3 regions of the Janibacter sp. CX7 genome follow, and region 2 is predicted to be linked to each of the others. Evidence: predicted binding sites of a transcription regulator. Region 2 holds the regulator's gene; each other region holds the start of a gene.
The links. Region 2 encodes LexA, which represses DNA repair genes until DNA is damaged. Its sites were predicted from a motif close to TCGAACANNTGTTCGA; they were not measured.
Positions count from the first base shown of each region.

Region 1 (5,440 bases), 1.0 Mb from region 2:
CGTCGACGCCGTGGGCAGCGAGCAGACCTGTGCCACAGCGCTGCTCAGCCTGCGGCGACGCGGTCGGCACGTCCAGGTCGGCCTGCTGCCGCCTGTCGACGGTCACCCGCGCGTGCCGATGGCGCGGGTCATCGGGTGGGAGATCGACGTGCTCGGCAGCCACGGCATGGCCGCCGTCGACTACCCGGGGATGCTCGCGCTCATCGACTCCGGCGACCTCGCCCCGCAGCGCCTCGTGGAGCGGGTCGTCGGTCTCGAGGAGGCGGCGGCGCTGCTGCCGGGCTTCGACAGGGCGAACGTCGCGGGGATGACGATCATCGACCCGTCGCGCTGAGGCGGGGCGAAATTCGCTGCGACACACCCCCCTTCGGCCCGTAGCGTGCCGCCTGACGGAAGGGGCACCATGCGCACACTCACCTACTACGTCGCGGCGACGCTCGACGGCTTCATCGCGGGGCCGGACGGCGGCGACCCGAGCGGCGAGGACTTCATGGCGGTCACGCCGGACCTCGTCGAGTTCATCGCGACCCACTACCCGGAGACGCTGCCCGGACCGGCCCGCGAGGCGATGGGTCTGACCGAGCCGGGCCGGGTCTTCGACACGGTGATCGAGGGACGGCGCTCCTACGAGATCGGGCTCGCGGCCGGCATCGACGATTCCTACCCGCACCTGCGGCACCTCGTCGTGTCGACGACGCTCGGGTCCGCGCCCGCGGCGGCTGTCGAGGTCGTCTCCGATGACCCGCTCGCCCGGGTGCGCGAGCTCAAGGCCGAGGACGGCCTGGGCATCTGGCTCGTCGGCGGCGGCCGCCTCGCCCACACCCTGCTGCCGGAGATCGACCGGCTCGTCATCAAGCTCAACCCCTCGGTCATCGGCTCTGGGGTCCCGCTCTTCGACGGGGGCTTCGCCCCCACGCTCTTCGAGACCGTCGACGTCGTCGGCCTCGCCAGCGGCGTGCAGGTCATCACCTGCGAGCGAAGGGCGTAGCCGGGCAAGTCCGGGCGCACAACTCTGCAAGACCCTAGGGTCTTGCAGAGTTGGGCGCTCCTCTCCGGCTGCGGGCCGCACGACCTTGAGGAAATGCGACGCCCCTCCCCCGACTTCGCACGACCTCAAGGAAAATGCGACGTCCCTGGCTGTTGAACTCGGACGCGGGGCGTGCGGAGGCGCCCGACCCGGGCCGGGGTCGGGCGCGGGGCGGGGTGGCTACAGGTGCCAGGTCACCCCGTCGTCACGGATCGTGCAGGTCAGCTCCTGCTGGTGCACTCGGGTGTGGTGCCGCTCGCACAGCAGCGCCGCATTGCCGATGTCCGTGCGCCCACCCAGCGACCAGTACTGCACGTGGTGCGCGTCGGTCCAGTGCGCGGGCATCGTGCACCCCGGGAAGGTGCAGCCACCGTCCCGCAACCACAGCAACCGCTTCTGCCCGGGGGTGAAGAACCGCGTGGCGCGGCCCAGCTCGAGCGGCTCGCCGTCACTGCCGAGCATCACCGGGATGACCCCTGCCTCGCAGGCCAGCTTGCGCACGCTCGCCGGGGACAGCACCGCGCCCGAGGCCGTGACCCCGCCGGCGTGACCGCCACCGGCGACTCCTCCGGCACCCAGCCCGACCCCCTTCGAGCCGGGTGCGTCGCCACAGCCGCCGAGATCCGCGCGGTGACCGAAGGGATGCGTGTCGCTGAAGGGCATGCCGGTCGGCCCGAAGGCGCCACCCGGTCGGCGGGACCCGCACACCCCGCAGGTCCCGTCCGTGGCCGTCAGCAACGAGGTCATCGAGATCGTCACCATGACCTGCGCCTTGTCGCTCGTGCCCACCTCACCCGGGCTGGACACCCCACGACCCACGACCGTCACCAGGGCATCGGCGCGGCGCCGCGCCGGGGGCCGCGGGTCACGCTCACCGTCGGGGCCCTTGACCGGCTTCGACAACCCCGCCACCGCCGCGTCGACGATCGCCGCGCCCTCGGCGTCGAGCACGAGCTTGTAGCGCGTCAGCCCGCTGGCATCGGTGTGACTCGTCAACGACCGCGCCGACCTGGCCCGCTCGTCATCCGCCGCGAGGTCCTTGGCCGGACGCAGCATCCGCGTCGTCTGCGTGATCGCCGTCGCCAGCCCGCGCTCGTCGAGCCCCGGGACCCGAGCCGAGATCCGCCCACCCGGGCCGGTGCGCACGACCTCGTCACGCGCTGCATCGAGCAGGACCCCCAGGTCCGCCTCCAGGAGCTCCGGGTCGGCGACCCGCCGCACCCCGTCGTGGAAGCGCACCAGCTGATCGGCCTTGCCGAGCGGCAGCTGGCCACCCTCGAGGTCGGCGAGCACCCCGGCGAGGCCGGCCGGCGGCGGCCGCTCACCCCACTCCCCTGCTCCCGGCTCCGACTCCCCAGCCACCTGCTCGGGTGCCTCCGGGCGAAGGGGGGCGCCGCCCCCTTCGTCGTCGTGCGTGGGGTCGACGAGCGCGGAGCCGGCCCGCAGACCCGCCCTGGCCACCCGCACCACGGACGCCACATGACGCACCGCCGGCCGCGGCGCCGACCGGCCCTCGCTGACCCCGACCCAGTCGGTGTCCGACCACGACTGCCGCTGCGGCACACCCCGCGAGATGCCCTCGCGCACGAGGGCCACCTCGGCCGCCTCGAGCACCGCCCGGGCCCGACCGATCGCGGCCAGCCCGTCGGCCAGCTCCTCCTCGGGCGCCTGCCACAGATCCGGCATCTCGAGGGCGGCGATCGTCAGGGCGCGCACCGAGTCCCGCAGGCCCGACACGAGCCCCAGATCCCCCCACTGCGTCGCCTCTGACATGCTTCGATCATACGTTCGACTTGAGGCCTGGGGAACCCTCTGGGCCCTGTGAATTCAAGGAACTTCGCCGCGAGCTTGTGGACAACTGGCCCGTGCGACGTCAGCCGCCGAGGCCCGCCCACGGGTCCTCGCGCTCCCAGAGCCGCGGCAGGTGGAGGGCGACGCCGTCCTCGTCGGCGAGGCGATCGAAAACGCTCATCGTGACGTCGAGGTCATCACCGGCGTAGGGCAGGGCGCGCAGCGGCTGGTCGAGGGGACGGAAGAAGTCGTCCCAGTGCGTCAGCACCACCCGGCGGGCCCCCACGGCGCGGACCGTGTGCTCCCAGTAGGCCTCGATGTAGTCCTGTGGCTGCACCCCCAGCTGCCCGACCCCGAGGTAGGCAACCTCGGCGTCGAGACCGGCGAGCGCGCCCGGCACGTACCCGGCGCTGCCCTGCAGCAGGGCGGTCCGGCCGCTGCGGTGGGTGAGCAGGATCGACCACGCCTCACCGCAGCGGTAGGCACCGACCTTGACCGGTGGGGTCACCGGGGCGTCGATGTCGCCCGGGTACCGATCCGGCGGGCAGTGGCTCGACGCGACGAAGGTCAGGGAGAAGGCACCGCACTCCACGGAGTCGCCGGAGGCGACGACCCGGATGCGCTCCCGGTCGAGACCTCCGCCGACGCCCAGGTTGGCCGTCGACTCGCCGCCGACGAGCAGGGCACCCGTGCGCTCGGCGACGACGGCGGAGTCGAGGGCGTGGTCGTAGTGCGTGTGGACGGGGACGACCGCGTCCAGCCCGTCGAGGCCCGCATCGCCGAGGGCTCGGTCCAGGGCGGCATCGATGCGCTCGACGGACGGCGCGACCTTGCCCAGACCCACCTGGAGCAGACCGGGCCGGGAGAAGAACCCATCGGTCATCACGGCGGACTCGCCGTCCTGGACGAGGAGCGTGGAGACGCCCATGAAGGTCACCGCCAGCGCGCCCTCCCCAGCGGCCGGGACGTCGAGGCGCGAGTCGTAGGTGGTGATGTCCGGTCGGCCGGGCTTCAGACGCATCCGGTCAGGCTATACAGGCCCGGCGAAGGGGGGCGGTCACATCCGTGGTGCCCGCGTCGTCAGATCGGTGACAGCATCGACCCGAGAGGAGCGGTCATGGACCCGGCACAGCAGGCAGAGGACTTCGAGGCGGAGCGCCCACGGCTCGTCGGCCTGGCCACGCGCGTCCTCGGTGACCACGCCGAGGCCGAGGACGTCGTGCAGCAGGCGTGGCTGCGGCTGCACGGTACGGACACCGACATCGAGTCGCTGCCCGCCTGGCTCACGACGGTGACCACACGCTTGTGCCTCGACCGGCTCAAGTCACGAACCCCGGTGCCGCACAGCGAGATCGAGCCCACGGAGACCGCACCTGACATCGCCGACGACGTCGTCATGGCCGACACCGTCGGGGTCGCGCTGCAGGCGGTCATCGACCGGCTCTCGCCCGGTGAGCGGGTCGCCTTCGTGCTGCACGACAGCTTCGGCTTCGACTTCGCGACCATCGCCGCGATCCTCGGCACGACACCCGCCGCGGCGCGCAAGCTCGCCTCGCGGGCGCGGGGGAAGGTGCGGGGGCGGGGGTCAGAGAGGGCCGACTGGGAGGTCGTGGACGCCTTCATGGCGGCCGCGCGCGAGGGCGACTTCGACTCCCTTCTGCGGCTGCTCGCACCGGACGCGACGATCACGGCCGACGCCGCCGCCGTCGCGAGCGGCACGCCGGAGCGGGTCGACGGACGACGGGAGATCGCCGAGTTCTTCAACGGCAGCGCCCACGCAGCACTCGCCGTGCTCGTCGACGAGCGTCCCGGCGCCGCGTGGTTCCACCGTGGCGAGGCCAGGGTGCTCTTCGACTTCGACGTCGTGGACGGCGTCGTGCAGGGCATCACCTTCCGCGCCGCGCCCGAGGTGCTCGAGCGCGTCACCCGGCGCGAGGACACCCGACGCTGCTCCTGAGGCCCACCGGTCACATCCGCAGGCCCCCGATCGTCAGCACCACGAGAGACCACCACGAGAGGATCACCCGATGAAGACCATGACCTGCCAGCAGCTCGGCGGCCCCTGCGACCTCGCCCACCGAGGCGAGACCCACGACGACGTCATCAACGCCCAGGACCAGCACCTCAAGGCGATGGAGAAGGCCGGCGACGCCGCGCACCAGCCCGCCCGCGACGAGATGAAGAAGCGCTGGCGCCGCCCCCGCAAGGCGCTCGGTTGGTACAACGAGATGAAGCAGACCTTCGCGGCCCTGCCGGAGGACTGATCCGGCCGGCCCAAGCGTCGGCTCAGGGACGCAGACGCCCCACGAGCACCATCGCCCCGGCACCGCCCAGTGCGCCCACCGCGTACCAGAGGAGGTCGACCGGGGCGAAGGTCGTCCCGAGCACCCAGCGCAGCTGCGGCACCCGCGCCGGCAGACCGGTCAGCTGGGCCAGCTCGACGACCACGCACAGCGCCAGGGCCACCCCGGCCACGACGAGCGGGCGCGGCGTCTCACGACTCGGCCACACCAGGCGAAGGACGACGTCATCGTCGACTGGCCGGAGGACGGCAACAAGGCGTCCGAGGAGGCGCTGCGCGAGATGCAGAACAAGGTCGCCGAGGCCGCGGGCGTCGGGGTG
Region 1 is NZ_CP101464.1:130,122-135,561, reverse strand. It holds gene NMQ01_RS00710 (zinc-dependent alcohol dehydrogenase family protein) at 1-334, shown strand, start outside; gene NMQ01_RS00705 (dihydrofolate reductase family protein) at 404-988, shown strand; gene NMQ01_RS00700 (HNH endonuclease signature motif containing protein) at 1,208-2,800, opposite strand; gene NMQ01_RS00695 (MBL fold metallo-hydrolase) at 2,901-3,839, opposite strand; gene NMQ01_RS00690 (sigma-70 family RNA polymerase sigma factor) at 3,936-4,775, shown strand; gene NMQ01_RS00685 (hypothetical protein) at 4,846-5,082, shown strand; gene NMQ01_RS00680 (DUF2809 domain-containing protein) at 5,105-5,329, opposite strand; gene NMQ01_RS15930 (GMC oxidoreductase) at 5,246-5,440, shown strand, end outside.
Region 1: the regulator LexA is predicted to act here: its motif matches at 2,804-2,819, upstream of NMQ01_RS00700 (HNH endonuclease signature motif containing protein).

Region 2 (5,440 bases):
GAGGCGGTGCCACCGGAGGACAGCAGCTCCTTGGAGGAGCGGATGCGGGAGAGGTTGAGGCCGGCGCCGGAGCCGCCCTTGAAGATGAAGCCCTCTTCCTTGTACCAGTTGAGGATCGAGTCCATCGAGTCGTCGACCGAGAGGATGAAGCAGGCGCTGACCTGCTGCGGGCTCGCGGTGCCGACGTTGAACCACACGGGCGAGTTGAAGCTGAAGATCTGGTGCAGCAGCGCGTAGGTCAGCTCGTGCTCGAAGATCTCCGCGTCGGTGTCCGTCGCGAAGTAGCCGTGCTCCTTGCCCGCCTTGACGTAGGTGAGCACGACCCGGTCGATGAGCTGCTTGAGGCCCGCCTCGCGCTCCGGGGAGCCGACCGCACCCCGGAAGTACTTCGTCGTGACGATGGTCGAGGCGTTGACCGACCAGAAGTCGGGGAACTCGACCCCACGCTGCTCGAAGATCGTCGCGCCGGTCTTCCAGTTCTGCTGGACGACGTCACGCTTCTCCCAGGTGACCTCGTCGTAGGGGTGGACGCCCTCGGTCGTGTGGATGCGCTCGATCGTCAGGCCCTTGGTGCGGGACCCGCGACGGGCGCTGGACTTGCCGGCGGTCTCGGTCATGCTGCTTCTCCTCGATCCGTGTGGTGACGGTCTGCTGCTGGTCGGTGTGGAGTGCTGTGTCAAACGGTGTCACCGGGTACCGACAGCCCACTCGCTGGCGGCACCCGGGGGGTCTCTAGGTGGCGGTCGCGTGCTCGGCGCGCAGGCGCTCGATGGCGGTCTCGAAGTCCTCGAGCGAGTCGAAGGACTGGTAGACCGACGCGAAGCGCAGGTACGCGACCTCGTCGAGCTCGCGCAGCGGCGGCAGGATCGCCATGCCCACCTCGTGGGCGTCGATCTCGGCGCTGCCCTGCGAGCGGATGCTCTCCTCCACGCGCTGGGCGAGGATGGCGAGCTGGTCCTCGGTGACCGGGCGGCCCTGGCAGGCCTTGCGGACACCGGCGAGCACCTTGGCCCGGCTGAAGGGCTCGGCCGCACCCGAGCGCTTGGTGACGGTCAGGCTGGCGCTCTCCAGGGTGGTGAAGCGCCGGCTGCACTCGGGGCACTGACGGCGGCGCCGGATGGCGCTGCCGTCCTCCGTCGTGCGGCTGTCGATGACCCGGGAGTCGGTGTGACGGCAGAACGGGCAGTGCACGCCGTGCTCCCTTCGCTCGTGCGTCCTGTGGACGGTGCGGTGGACGAGTCTGGGGATGGAACCCCATCACCTGTGGAGAACTGGCCCCATCCTGTGCACTAGATGTGGACGAATGACAACCGTGTAACCACTAGATGTAGTGACCATTAGAACCCTCCGTGAGCCTCGACGCAAGTCCCCCACGTGAACCGTCGACGAACGGCACATCGGCCGCCCCCGCATGCTGCGGAGGCGGCCGATGGCTGGCCCGGGCCGGGTCGAAGGGCCCGGGTGTCAGGGGCGCCTCACGGCGCGGGGATGGTGAGCACCTGGCCCGCGTGGACGTGGCTCGTCGACAGGTCGTTGGTCACCTGGAGGCGGGCGACCGCCTCGCGGGTGGGCAGCTGGGAGAGCTCGGCCTCGGCGATCTGCCCGAGGGTCTGCCCCGGCTCGACGGTCACCTGCTGCGGGGTGGTCGCCGGACCGCCGAAGGCGACCGTGGCGCCGGCGACGCTCGCGACGAGCATGGTGGTCACGGTGATCGCCAGGCGCCCACGACGGGTCAGGCGAAGGGAGGTCGTCGCACGCTCCGGGACGGCGTCGCCGGTGGGCACGGAGACGAGGTGACGCGAGCGCGCGGGGCGCGCCGGGTGCACGTCGATGCGGGCGGGGGCGGCGGTGAGAGCGGTCATGCGGTCCTCCTCGTGGCGGCTCTGTCGAACCGGTGTTCGATAGAACGTCTGTACGATGTCTAGCACGGGTGTTCGAAGGAAATCAACAACACGCTCGAACAGATGTTTGAAATGCCTGTTCGATCGGCCTACTGTCGGTCACAGCGAGAAGTTGACCAGCGACCACCGACAACGGTGTCGCGGCGGACGCACGAAGGGGTCGAGATGGGCGACGAGGACAACATCCACCAGCTCCCGCAGCGGGACACCGGCGACGGGCTGACCGTGCGCCAGCGCAAGGTGCTCGAGGTGATCCGCAATGCCGTCGCCACCCGCGGCTACCCGCCGAGCCTGCGCGAGATCGGCGAGCTCGTGGGCCTCACCTCCCCCAGTTCGGTCGCCCACCAGCTCTCCTCCCTGGAGCGCAAGGGCTACCTGCGTCGCGACCCCAACCGCCCCCGCGCGATCGAGGTCATCTCCCCCGACGACCAGCCCTCCCCGACCGACCCCGGGTCGGTCGCTGACATGGCCGGCATGCGCGGCGGCGCGAGCCCCGACGACGAGCCCGTCGACCCGACCGGCTCCGGCGACGAGCGCCCCGAGGCGAGCTACGTGCCCGTCCTGGGTCAGATCGCCGCCGGCGTCCCGATCACCGCCGAGGAGGTCGTCGACGACGTCTTCCCGCTGCCGAAGCAGATCGTCGGCGAGGGCTCGCTCTTCCTGCTCAAGGTCGTCGGTGACTCGATGATCGACGCCGCGATCTGCGACGGCGACTGGGTCGTCGTGCGGCAGCAGCCGAGCGCGGACAACGGCGACATCGTCGCGGCGATGCTCGACAACGAGGCGACGGTCAAGACCTTCAAGCGCAAGGACGGCCACGTGTGGCTGCTCCCCCACAACCCCGCCTTCGACCCCATCGACGGCGACCACGCGACGATCCTCGGCAAGGTCACCGCGGTGCTGCGGCGTCTCTGACGCCTACCTCCGCGAGGTCGACGAGGGAGCGAAGGGAGTCCCCCAGCTCCCCGTCGACGCGGTGGTCGACGAGGTCGTCGCCGCGGGTGGGACCGCGGGTGATGAGCGAGACCGGGATCCCGCGCTTCGCGGCGTGCCGCACGAAGCGCAGCCCCGACATCACCTGCAGCGAGCTGCCGAGCACGAGCAGGCTCGGCGCCGCGTCGACGAGGTCGAAGCAGTGCTGCACGAGCGGCTTGGCGACCGCTCCGCCGAAGAAGACGACGTCCGGCTTGAGCATGTCGGTCCCGCACCGCTCGCACTCCGGTGCGACGAAGCGCTCGACGTCGACGGTCTCGAGCCGCACGTCGCCGTCCGGCCGGATCTCGTCGCTGTCGACGTCGAAGCCGGGGTTCTGCGCCGCCATCCGGGCATCGAGGGTGGGTCGGTCGATGCGCGCCCCGCAGGTCAGGCAGACGACCTCGACGAGGTTGCCGTGCAGCTCGACGACGTCGCGGGTCCCGGCGGCCTGGTGCAGGCCGTCGACGTTCTGCGTGATGACCGGCCCCACCGCCCCGAGCTCCTGCAGGCGGGTCACGAGACGGTGCGCGGCGTTGGGCCGCGCCGCGTGGAACCGCCGCCACCCGACGAAGCTGCGCGCCCAGTAGCGCTGTCGCGCCGAGCTGCTCCCGACGAACTCCGACAGGTGCATCGGGGTCACTCGCCGCGTCCCGTCCGGGCCCCGGTAGTCGGGGATCCCGCTCTCGGTCGACATGCCGGCCCCGGTGAGCACGAGGGCCGGCCCATGGCGCAGCACCCTCGCGATCTGCTCGACCCGATCGACGTCGTCTGGCATGCCTCGATCCTAGGTCGGCGCGACGACCTACGATGGGCCCCATGATCGACGCCGCTGGGCTGCGCGTGATGCGGGCCATCGCCGATGAGGGCAGCTTCACCGCCGCTGCCCTCGCGCTCGGCTACTCGCAGCCCGCGGTCTCCCAGATGGTCAAGCGCCTCGAGCAGCGCACCGGCACCGTCCTCGTCGAAAAGGTCGGTCGCTCCGTTCGGCTCACCGAGGCCGGCGCCGTCCTCGCCCGCCACGCCACCCCCGTGCTCGCCGCTCTCGACGCCGCCGAGGAGGAGGTCGCCGCGATCGCCGGGCTGCGCTCGGGTCGGGTGCGGCTCATGGCCTTCCCGTCGTCGTCGGTGACGCTCGTCCCCCGCGCCCTGGCGGCGGTCCGCGCCGAGCACCCCGACCTGTCCGTGCAGTTCACCGAGGCCGAGCCGCCGGAGTCGCTCGCGGCCCTGCGGGCCGGCGAGGTCGACCTCGCCGTCGCCTTCTCCTACGACGGCAGCGAACTGGCCCGGGGCGAGGACCTCGAGGGCTTCGTCGTGCACCCGCTGCTCGACGAGGAGGTGCGCGTGGCCCTGCCGCGCCACCACCCGCTCGCCGACCACGAGGTCGTCTCGATGACCGACCTCACCGACGACGAGTGGATCGCCGGCTGCGCCCGCTGCCGGGGCCACCTGCTCAAGATCGCCCACGACGCCGGCTTCGCGCCCAAGGTCGCCTTCGAGACCGAGGACTACGTCGCCGTCCAGGGTTTCGTCGCCGCCGGTCTGGGCGTCGCCCTGATCCCCGACCTCATCCGGGCGGCGACGTCCAACGACGACGTCGTCATCCGCCCCCTCGACCCGCAGACCCGGCGCCGGATCCACGTCGTGACGACGGAGGACCTGCTCAAGGTGCCGGCAGTGGCGACGACGCTCGAGGCGCTGACCGCGGCGGCCGAGACGTCACTGCCGGCGTAGGCACCGTCCAGTCGCGCCACTGCGCGAGGATCTCCTGCGGCCGGTCCGAGGCCACGATCACCACGCCCGGGTAGTCCTCGAGCAGCCGGCGCAGCAGCGCTCTCCCCTGAGTGCCCAGGTCGTCGTCGACGTGCTCCAGCAGGAGCAGCGCCGGCTCGCCGAGCATGGCGCGCGCCAGGTGCAGCCGGGCCCGCTCGTGCCGGGTGAGCGGCTCCCCACCCCGACGAAGGGAGGTCCGCTCCCCCTCGGGGAGAGCAGCCACCCGCTCCGCGAGACCGACTGCCGCCAGGGCCGAAGTGCCCTCCTCCGCCGGGAGGTCGGGTCGGCGGTAGCGCACCGCCCGGGAGATCGGGCCACGCTCGAGCCGGGCCCCGGCCGCAGCATGGCCGATCCGGCGTCGGCGGGTCTTCGGCCCGGTGACGGCGAGGTCCTTGCCGTCGACGCACAGGCTGCCCCCACCCGAGCGGCCGGGCACGGCGAGGGCCGCGAGCACCTCACGGGCGTGGGCCGGCGAGGCCCCTCGCACGAGGATGCGCTCCCCCGGCTCGGCGACGAGGCCGGGCAGCTCGCGACCGTCGACCCGCAGCCCGCGCACGACGACGCGGCCACCCGAGGAGACCCCGGGGTCGACGAGGGGAGCCGGCGCGACCGGCCCCGGGCCCGCGGCGGTCTCAGCCGTCTCGACGAGCAGGGGCGCGATGATCCGGCGGGCGGCACGGTGGTTCTGCCGGTACTCCACGATCCGGCCCGCGTCGCCGACGGGGCCGGTGACGATGCCGATGATCGTCAGCGCGACGGCGACGGTGGCGACCGGCACGATGCCGAGGGCCCCG
Region 2 is NZ_CP101464.1:1,145,369-1,150,808, reverse strand. It holds gene NMQ01_RS05655 (vitamin B12-dependent ribonucleotide reductase) at 1-617, opposite strand, end outside; gene nrdR (transcriptional regulator NrdR) at 733-1,191, opposite strand; gene NMQ01_RS05645 (LysM peptidoglycan-binding domain-containing protein) at 1,476-1,862, opposite strand; gene lexA (transcriptional repressor LexA) at 2,067-2,816, shown strand; gene NMQ01_RS05635 (NAD-dependent protein deacetylase) at 2,791-3,651, opposite strand; gene NMQ01_RS05630 (LysR family transcriptional regulator) at 3,693-4,607, shown strand; gene NMQ01_RS05625 (ABC transporter ATP-binding protein) at 4,537-5,440, opposite strand, start outside.

Region 3 (5,440 bases), 900 kb from region 2:
GCCACCGCCGCCCACGTCTGCCGCGCGCTGGCGACCTCCTCGGGGGTGTCGCCCAGCGTGTAGCCGTTGCTGGGCCAGGCCATCCACGTGCGCTCGTGGCCGGTCCACTCGGCGGGCATGCGCCACCGGGTCTGCTCGCGCATCGAGCGCCTCCTCGTCGTCGTGGCTGCAGTATGCCTGCCGGCAGGCACCTACACTCGCCGAGTGCGGCTGAGTCACTTCTGGACCCTCATGGAGGACGAGTTCGGGCAGGCCTATGCCCACACGCTGGCGCGAGGCCACGTGGTCCAGGCGCTCGGTGACCGCACGGTCGCCGCCGCCCTGGACGAAGGGGAGTCCCCTCGCCTCGTGTGGGAGGCCCTGTGCGAGGACCTCGACATCCCGACGCACCGCCGGCTCGGGGTCGACCGCGAGCCGATGCCCGTCCCGCCCGAGATCGCCAACGAGGTGCCGGAGTGAGCGGTGGTCTCGAGGCTCGTGCCTCGCACCTCGACCAGCGGGGTGGTTCCGACGTCCTGCTGAGCGCCTCCGGCCTGACCAAGACCTTCGGCGACTTCACCGCGGTCGACGGCATCGACGTCGAGGTCACCCGTGGTGAGTCCTTCGGCTTCCTCGGCCCCAACGGCGCCGGCAAGTCCTCGACGATGAAGATGGTCGCCGCGACCTCGCCGCCGACCGGGGGAGACCTGCGGATCTTCGGCCTCGACCCGGTGACCGACGGCGCCGCGGTGCGCGCGCGCCTGGGCAACTGCCCGCAGCAGGACAACCTCGACGAGGAGATCACCGTCGAGGAGAACCTGCATGTCTACGGCCGCTACTTCGGCCTGCCGCGCAAGGTGATCCGCGAGCGCGCCGACGAGCTGCTCGACTTCGCCCAGCTCACCGAGCGGCGCAAGGACAAGGTCGAGCCGCTCTCCGGCGGCATGAAGCGTCGCCTGACGATCGCCCGCTCGCTCATCAACAACCCCGAGATCCTCCTGCTCGACGAGCCGACGACCGGCCTGGACCCGCAGGCCCGGCACGTGCTCTGGGACCGGCTCTTCCGCCTCAAGCGCCAGGGCGTCACGCTCATCATCACGACGCACTACATGGACGAGGCCGAGCAGCTGTGCGACCGACTCGTCGTCATGGACCGTGGCCGGATCGTCGCCGAGGGCTCACCTCGCTCGCTCATCGAGACCCACTCCACGCGAGAGGTGCTCGAGCTGCGCCTGCCGGTCGACGACCACCTGCACGCCGCCGACCTCGTCGAGGGCGTCGGCGAGCGCGTCGAGGCCCTGCCCGACCGCCTGCTCGTCTACACCGACCACGGTGACGGTGCCCTCGAGGCGGTCCACGCCCGCGGTCTGCAGCCGGTCTCCTCGATCGTGCGGCGCTCCAGCCTCGAGGACGTCTTCCTCCACCTCACCGGCCGCACCCTCGTCGACTGATGGCGACCGTGGAGACGACGGCCCCCACCGGGCGCCACGTGCACGGCGAGCGGTCCCCCCTTCGTCCGGCGGAGCGGGTGGCGGCGGTGGCCGGCTACTTCGGTCTCGTCTACCGGCGTACGTGGATGGGGTCGGTCTTCAGCCGCTTCGTCATGCCGCTGCTCTTCCTGCTGGCCATGGGGATCGGGCTCGGCTCGCTCGTCGACGACGCGTCCGGCGGGGTCGACGGCGTGCCCTACCTGCTCTTCGTGGCGCCGGCGATGATCGCGGTGCAGGCGATGATGACCGCGGTGAGCGAGTCGACCTACCCGGTCTACGGGCTCTTCACGTGGAACCGCATGTACCACTCGATGCTCGCCACCCCGCTCACCGTGAGCGACCTCCTCCTCGGTCACCTCGGCGTCATCGCCGCGCAGGGCGGGTTCGCCGCGGCCGCCTTCGTGCTCGTCGCCGCGCTCTTCGGCAGCTTCACGTCGTGGTGGGTGCTGCTCGCCGTGCCGATCGGGGTCCTCGTGACGCTGGCCTTCGCGGTACCGCTCTTCGGCTTCACGGCCCGGGCGAAGGGGGACTCCGCCTTCAACGTCGTCTACCGCCTCGTCATCACGCCCCTCATGCTCTTCTCGGGCGCCTTCTTCCCCGTCGAGCGCCTGCCGCTGGTCCTCGAGGTACTCGCCTGGGTGACCCCGCTGTGGCACGGCGTGGAGCTGTGCCGGGCCGCGGCCCACGGGAGCTTCGCCCCCGTCGACCTCGTGCACCTGGCGGTGCTCGTGCTCTTCGTCGGCGCCGGCTGGGTCTACGCCCGCACCGGCATGACCCGCAGGCTCGTCTCGTGAGCACCGGTGTCCTCACGCCCGGCCTGGCGATGTGGCGCTCGGTCGTCGAGCGCAATGTCGTCGGCTTCCGGCGCCAGTGGGCCGCCTTCGTCACCGGCTTCGCCGAACCGGTCTTCTACCTGCTCTCCCTCGGCATCGGGGTCGGGTCGCTCGTGCCCGTCGTCGTGACCGACGGCGGGCAGGAGGTCGGCTACGCGGCCTTCGTCGCGCCCGCCATGCTCGCCGCGTCGGCGATGAACGGCGCGATCATGGACTCGACTTTCAACGTCTTCTTCAAGCTGCGCTACGCCCGCATCTACGACGCGATGCTCGCGACACCGCTCGGCCCGCGCGACATCGCCGTCGGCGAGGTCGTCTGGTCGCTCATCCGGGGCGGGGTCTACGCGCTCGTCTTCTACCTCGTGGCGCTCGCGGTCGGCGTCGTCGAGTCGTGGTGGTCGCTCCTCGCGGTGCCCGCGGCGGTCTTCATCGGGCTGGCCTTCTCGGCCGTCGGCATGTTCGCGACGACCTTCATGCGCTCGTGGGTCGACTTCGACTGGGTCATGCTCGTCATCCAGCCGCTCTTCCTGCTCTCGGCGACCTTCTTCCCGCTCGCGACCTATCCGGGGTGGGCGCAGCCGATCGTCCAGGCGACGCCGCTCTACCACGGGGTCGCGCTCGAGCGCGGGCTCATGCTCGGCGAGGTCGGGTGGGGCCTGCTGTGGCACGTCGCCTACCTCGTCGTCCTCGGTGCGGTGGGTATCTGGGCGACCTCGCGGCGGATCGAGACCCTCCTGCGGTCCTGACGTAGGGACGAAGGGGAGGAGTGCGCGGCGTGTCGGCGCGTCACCTCCCATGTCTCGAACAGGTGTTCGGTAGTGTCGTCCACAGGTGCCCGACCGGCAGCGCCGGTGTCCACAGCCCCACGGCAGCTGCGGACGGTTGTCGGTGGCGGCTCCTAGCGTCTGACCAGACAGCACGACACGTCCGACCGTGTGGGACCTGGTCGCCGGTGGACGCGCACGACACGATGACAAGGAAGGTGTGGCATGGCTGAGGTCACCGCCATCGACAGCAAGCTCCACGAGCAGAAGCTCAAGTCCCTCGACAACGTCATGGGCCAGATCGAGAAGGCCCACGGCAAGGGCGCGGTCATGCGTCTGGGTGACGACGTGCGTCCCCCGATCGCGGTCATCCCGACCGGTGCGATCGCCCTCGACGTCGCGCTCGGCATCGGCGGCCTGCCCCGCGGCCGCGTCGTCGAGGTCTACGGCCCGGAGTCCTCCGGTAAGACGACCGTCGCCCTGCACGCGGTGGCCAACGCCCAGCGGGCCGGCGGCATCGCCGCCTTCATCGACGCCGAGCACGCGCTCGACCCCGAGTACGCCAAGAAGCTGGGTGTCGACACCGACGCCCTCCTCGTCAGCCAGCCGGACACGGGTGAGCAGGCGCTCGAGATCGCCGACATGCTCATCCGCTCGGGCGCGCTCGACATCATCGTCATCGACTCCGTCGCGGCGCTCGTGCCCCGCGCCGAGATCGAGGGCGAGATGGGTGACAGCCACGTCGGTCTGCAGGCCCGCCTGATGAGCCAGGCGCTGCGCAAGATCACCGGTGCGCTCAACTCCTCGGGCACGACGGCGATCTTCATCAACCAGCTCCGGGAGAAGATCGGTGTCATGTTCGGCTCGCCCGAGACGACCACCGGTGGCAAGGCGCTGAAGTTCTACGCCTCGGTCCGTCTCGACGTCCGCCGCATCGAGACGCTCAAGGACGGCACCGAGCCGGTCGGCAACCGCACCCGCGTCAAGGTCGTGAAGAACAAGGTCTCCCCGCCCTTCAAGCAGGCGGAGTTCGACATCCTCTACGGCCAGGGCATCTCCCGCGAGGGCGGGCTGATCGACATGGGCGTCGAGCACGGCTTCATCCGCAAGGCCGGTGCCTGGTACACCTACGAGGGCGACCAGCTGGGTCAGGGTAAGGAAAATGCCCGCAAGTTCCTCAAGGACAACCCCCAGCTCGGCGAGGAGATCGAGTCCAAGATCAAGACGAAGCTCGGCATCGGCGTGCAGCCGGAGGTCGAGGAGGAGGCCCCGGCCGAGGTCCCGGTCGACTTCTGATCGTCATGCCGGAGCGTCACGACGACGAGACCGCCGCGGGCCAGCTCGAGAGCTTGCGCGCGGCGGTCTCCGCCATCGAGTCCGTCCCGCCGCCCGACCCGCAGGGGCCGCAGGCTGACCCCGAGGCCGACGAGCACGCGGTCGCGCGAGCCGTCGTCCTGCGTCAGCTGACCGGCGCGCCCAAGAGCCGCAAGCAGCTGCAGGACGCCCTGACCCGCAAGGGCTGCCCGCCCGATGTCGCGAGCGAGGTCCTCGACCGCTTCGAGGAGGTCGGTCTCGTCGACGACGAGGCCTACGCCCAGGCGCTCGTGCGCTCCCAGCAGGCCGGCCGTGGGCTCGCCCGACGGGCCCTGTCGCACGAGCTGCGCAAGCGCGGTGTCGACGAGGAGCTCGCCGCCTCGGTGCTCGAGGACGTCGACCCGGAGGCCGAGCGGGCCCGCGCGCACGAGCTCGTCGCGAAGAAGCTGCGCACCATGCACGGGCTGGACCGGGCCACCCAGACCCGGCGTCTGGCGGGCCTGCTCGCCCGCAAGGGCTATGGCCACGACGTCGCCCGGGTGGTCATCACCGAGGCCCTCGACTCGCAGCCGGAGCACCAGCGGGACTAGCAGCCCCGGCCGGGGGCTTCGGGTGCGCACCACAGGGGGTGTCGCGTGCGTAGGGTGGGCGTCGTGACTGACAGCGACTCTCTCTTCGGGACATACGCACGCGGTGCGGCGTGGGACGAGATGCTCGACGACGCGGGCGATCCCAGGCAGCCCTACAAGCCGATCCACCACACGCTGCGCGCGATGGCGCCCGACGAGCTCAAGGAGCGGGCCGACGCGCTGGCCCGCATGTTCTTCGAGCAGGGCGTGACCTTCGACCACGCCGGTGAGGAGCGGCCCTTCCCGCTCGACGCGGTGCCGCGCGTCATCGACGCCGAGGCCTGGCACACGGTCGAGGAGGGCGTGGCCCAGCGGGTCAAGGTCCTCGAGGCCTTCCTCGACGACATCTACAGCCGGCCGAGCGGGCTGCCGCGGGCGGTCGAGGACGGCATCGTCCCGTGGAAGCTGATCTCCACCTCGAGCCACTACCA
Region 3 is NZ_CP101464.1:2,045,711-2,051,150, reverse strand. It holds gene NMQ01_RS10020 (agmatine/peptidylarginine deiminase) at 1-143, opposite strand, end outside; gene NMQ01_RS10015 (DUF3046 domain-containing protein) at 205-459, shown strand; gene NMQ01_RS10010 (ABC transporter ATP-binding protein) at 456-1,430, shown strand; gene NMQ01_RS10005 (ABC transporter permease) at 1,430-2,263, shown strand; gene NMQ01_RS10000 (ABC transporter permease) at 2,260-3,048, shown strand; gene recA (recombinase RecA) at 3,292-4,362, shown strand; gene NMQ01_RS09990 (regulatory protein RecX) at 4,368-4,970, shown strand; gene NMQ01_RS09985 (circularly permuted type 2 ATP-grasp protein) at 5,091-5,440, shown strand, end outside.
Region 3: the regulator LexA is predicted to act here: its motif matches at 3,103-3,118, upstream of recA (recombinase RecA).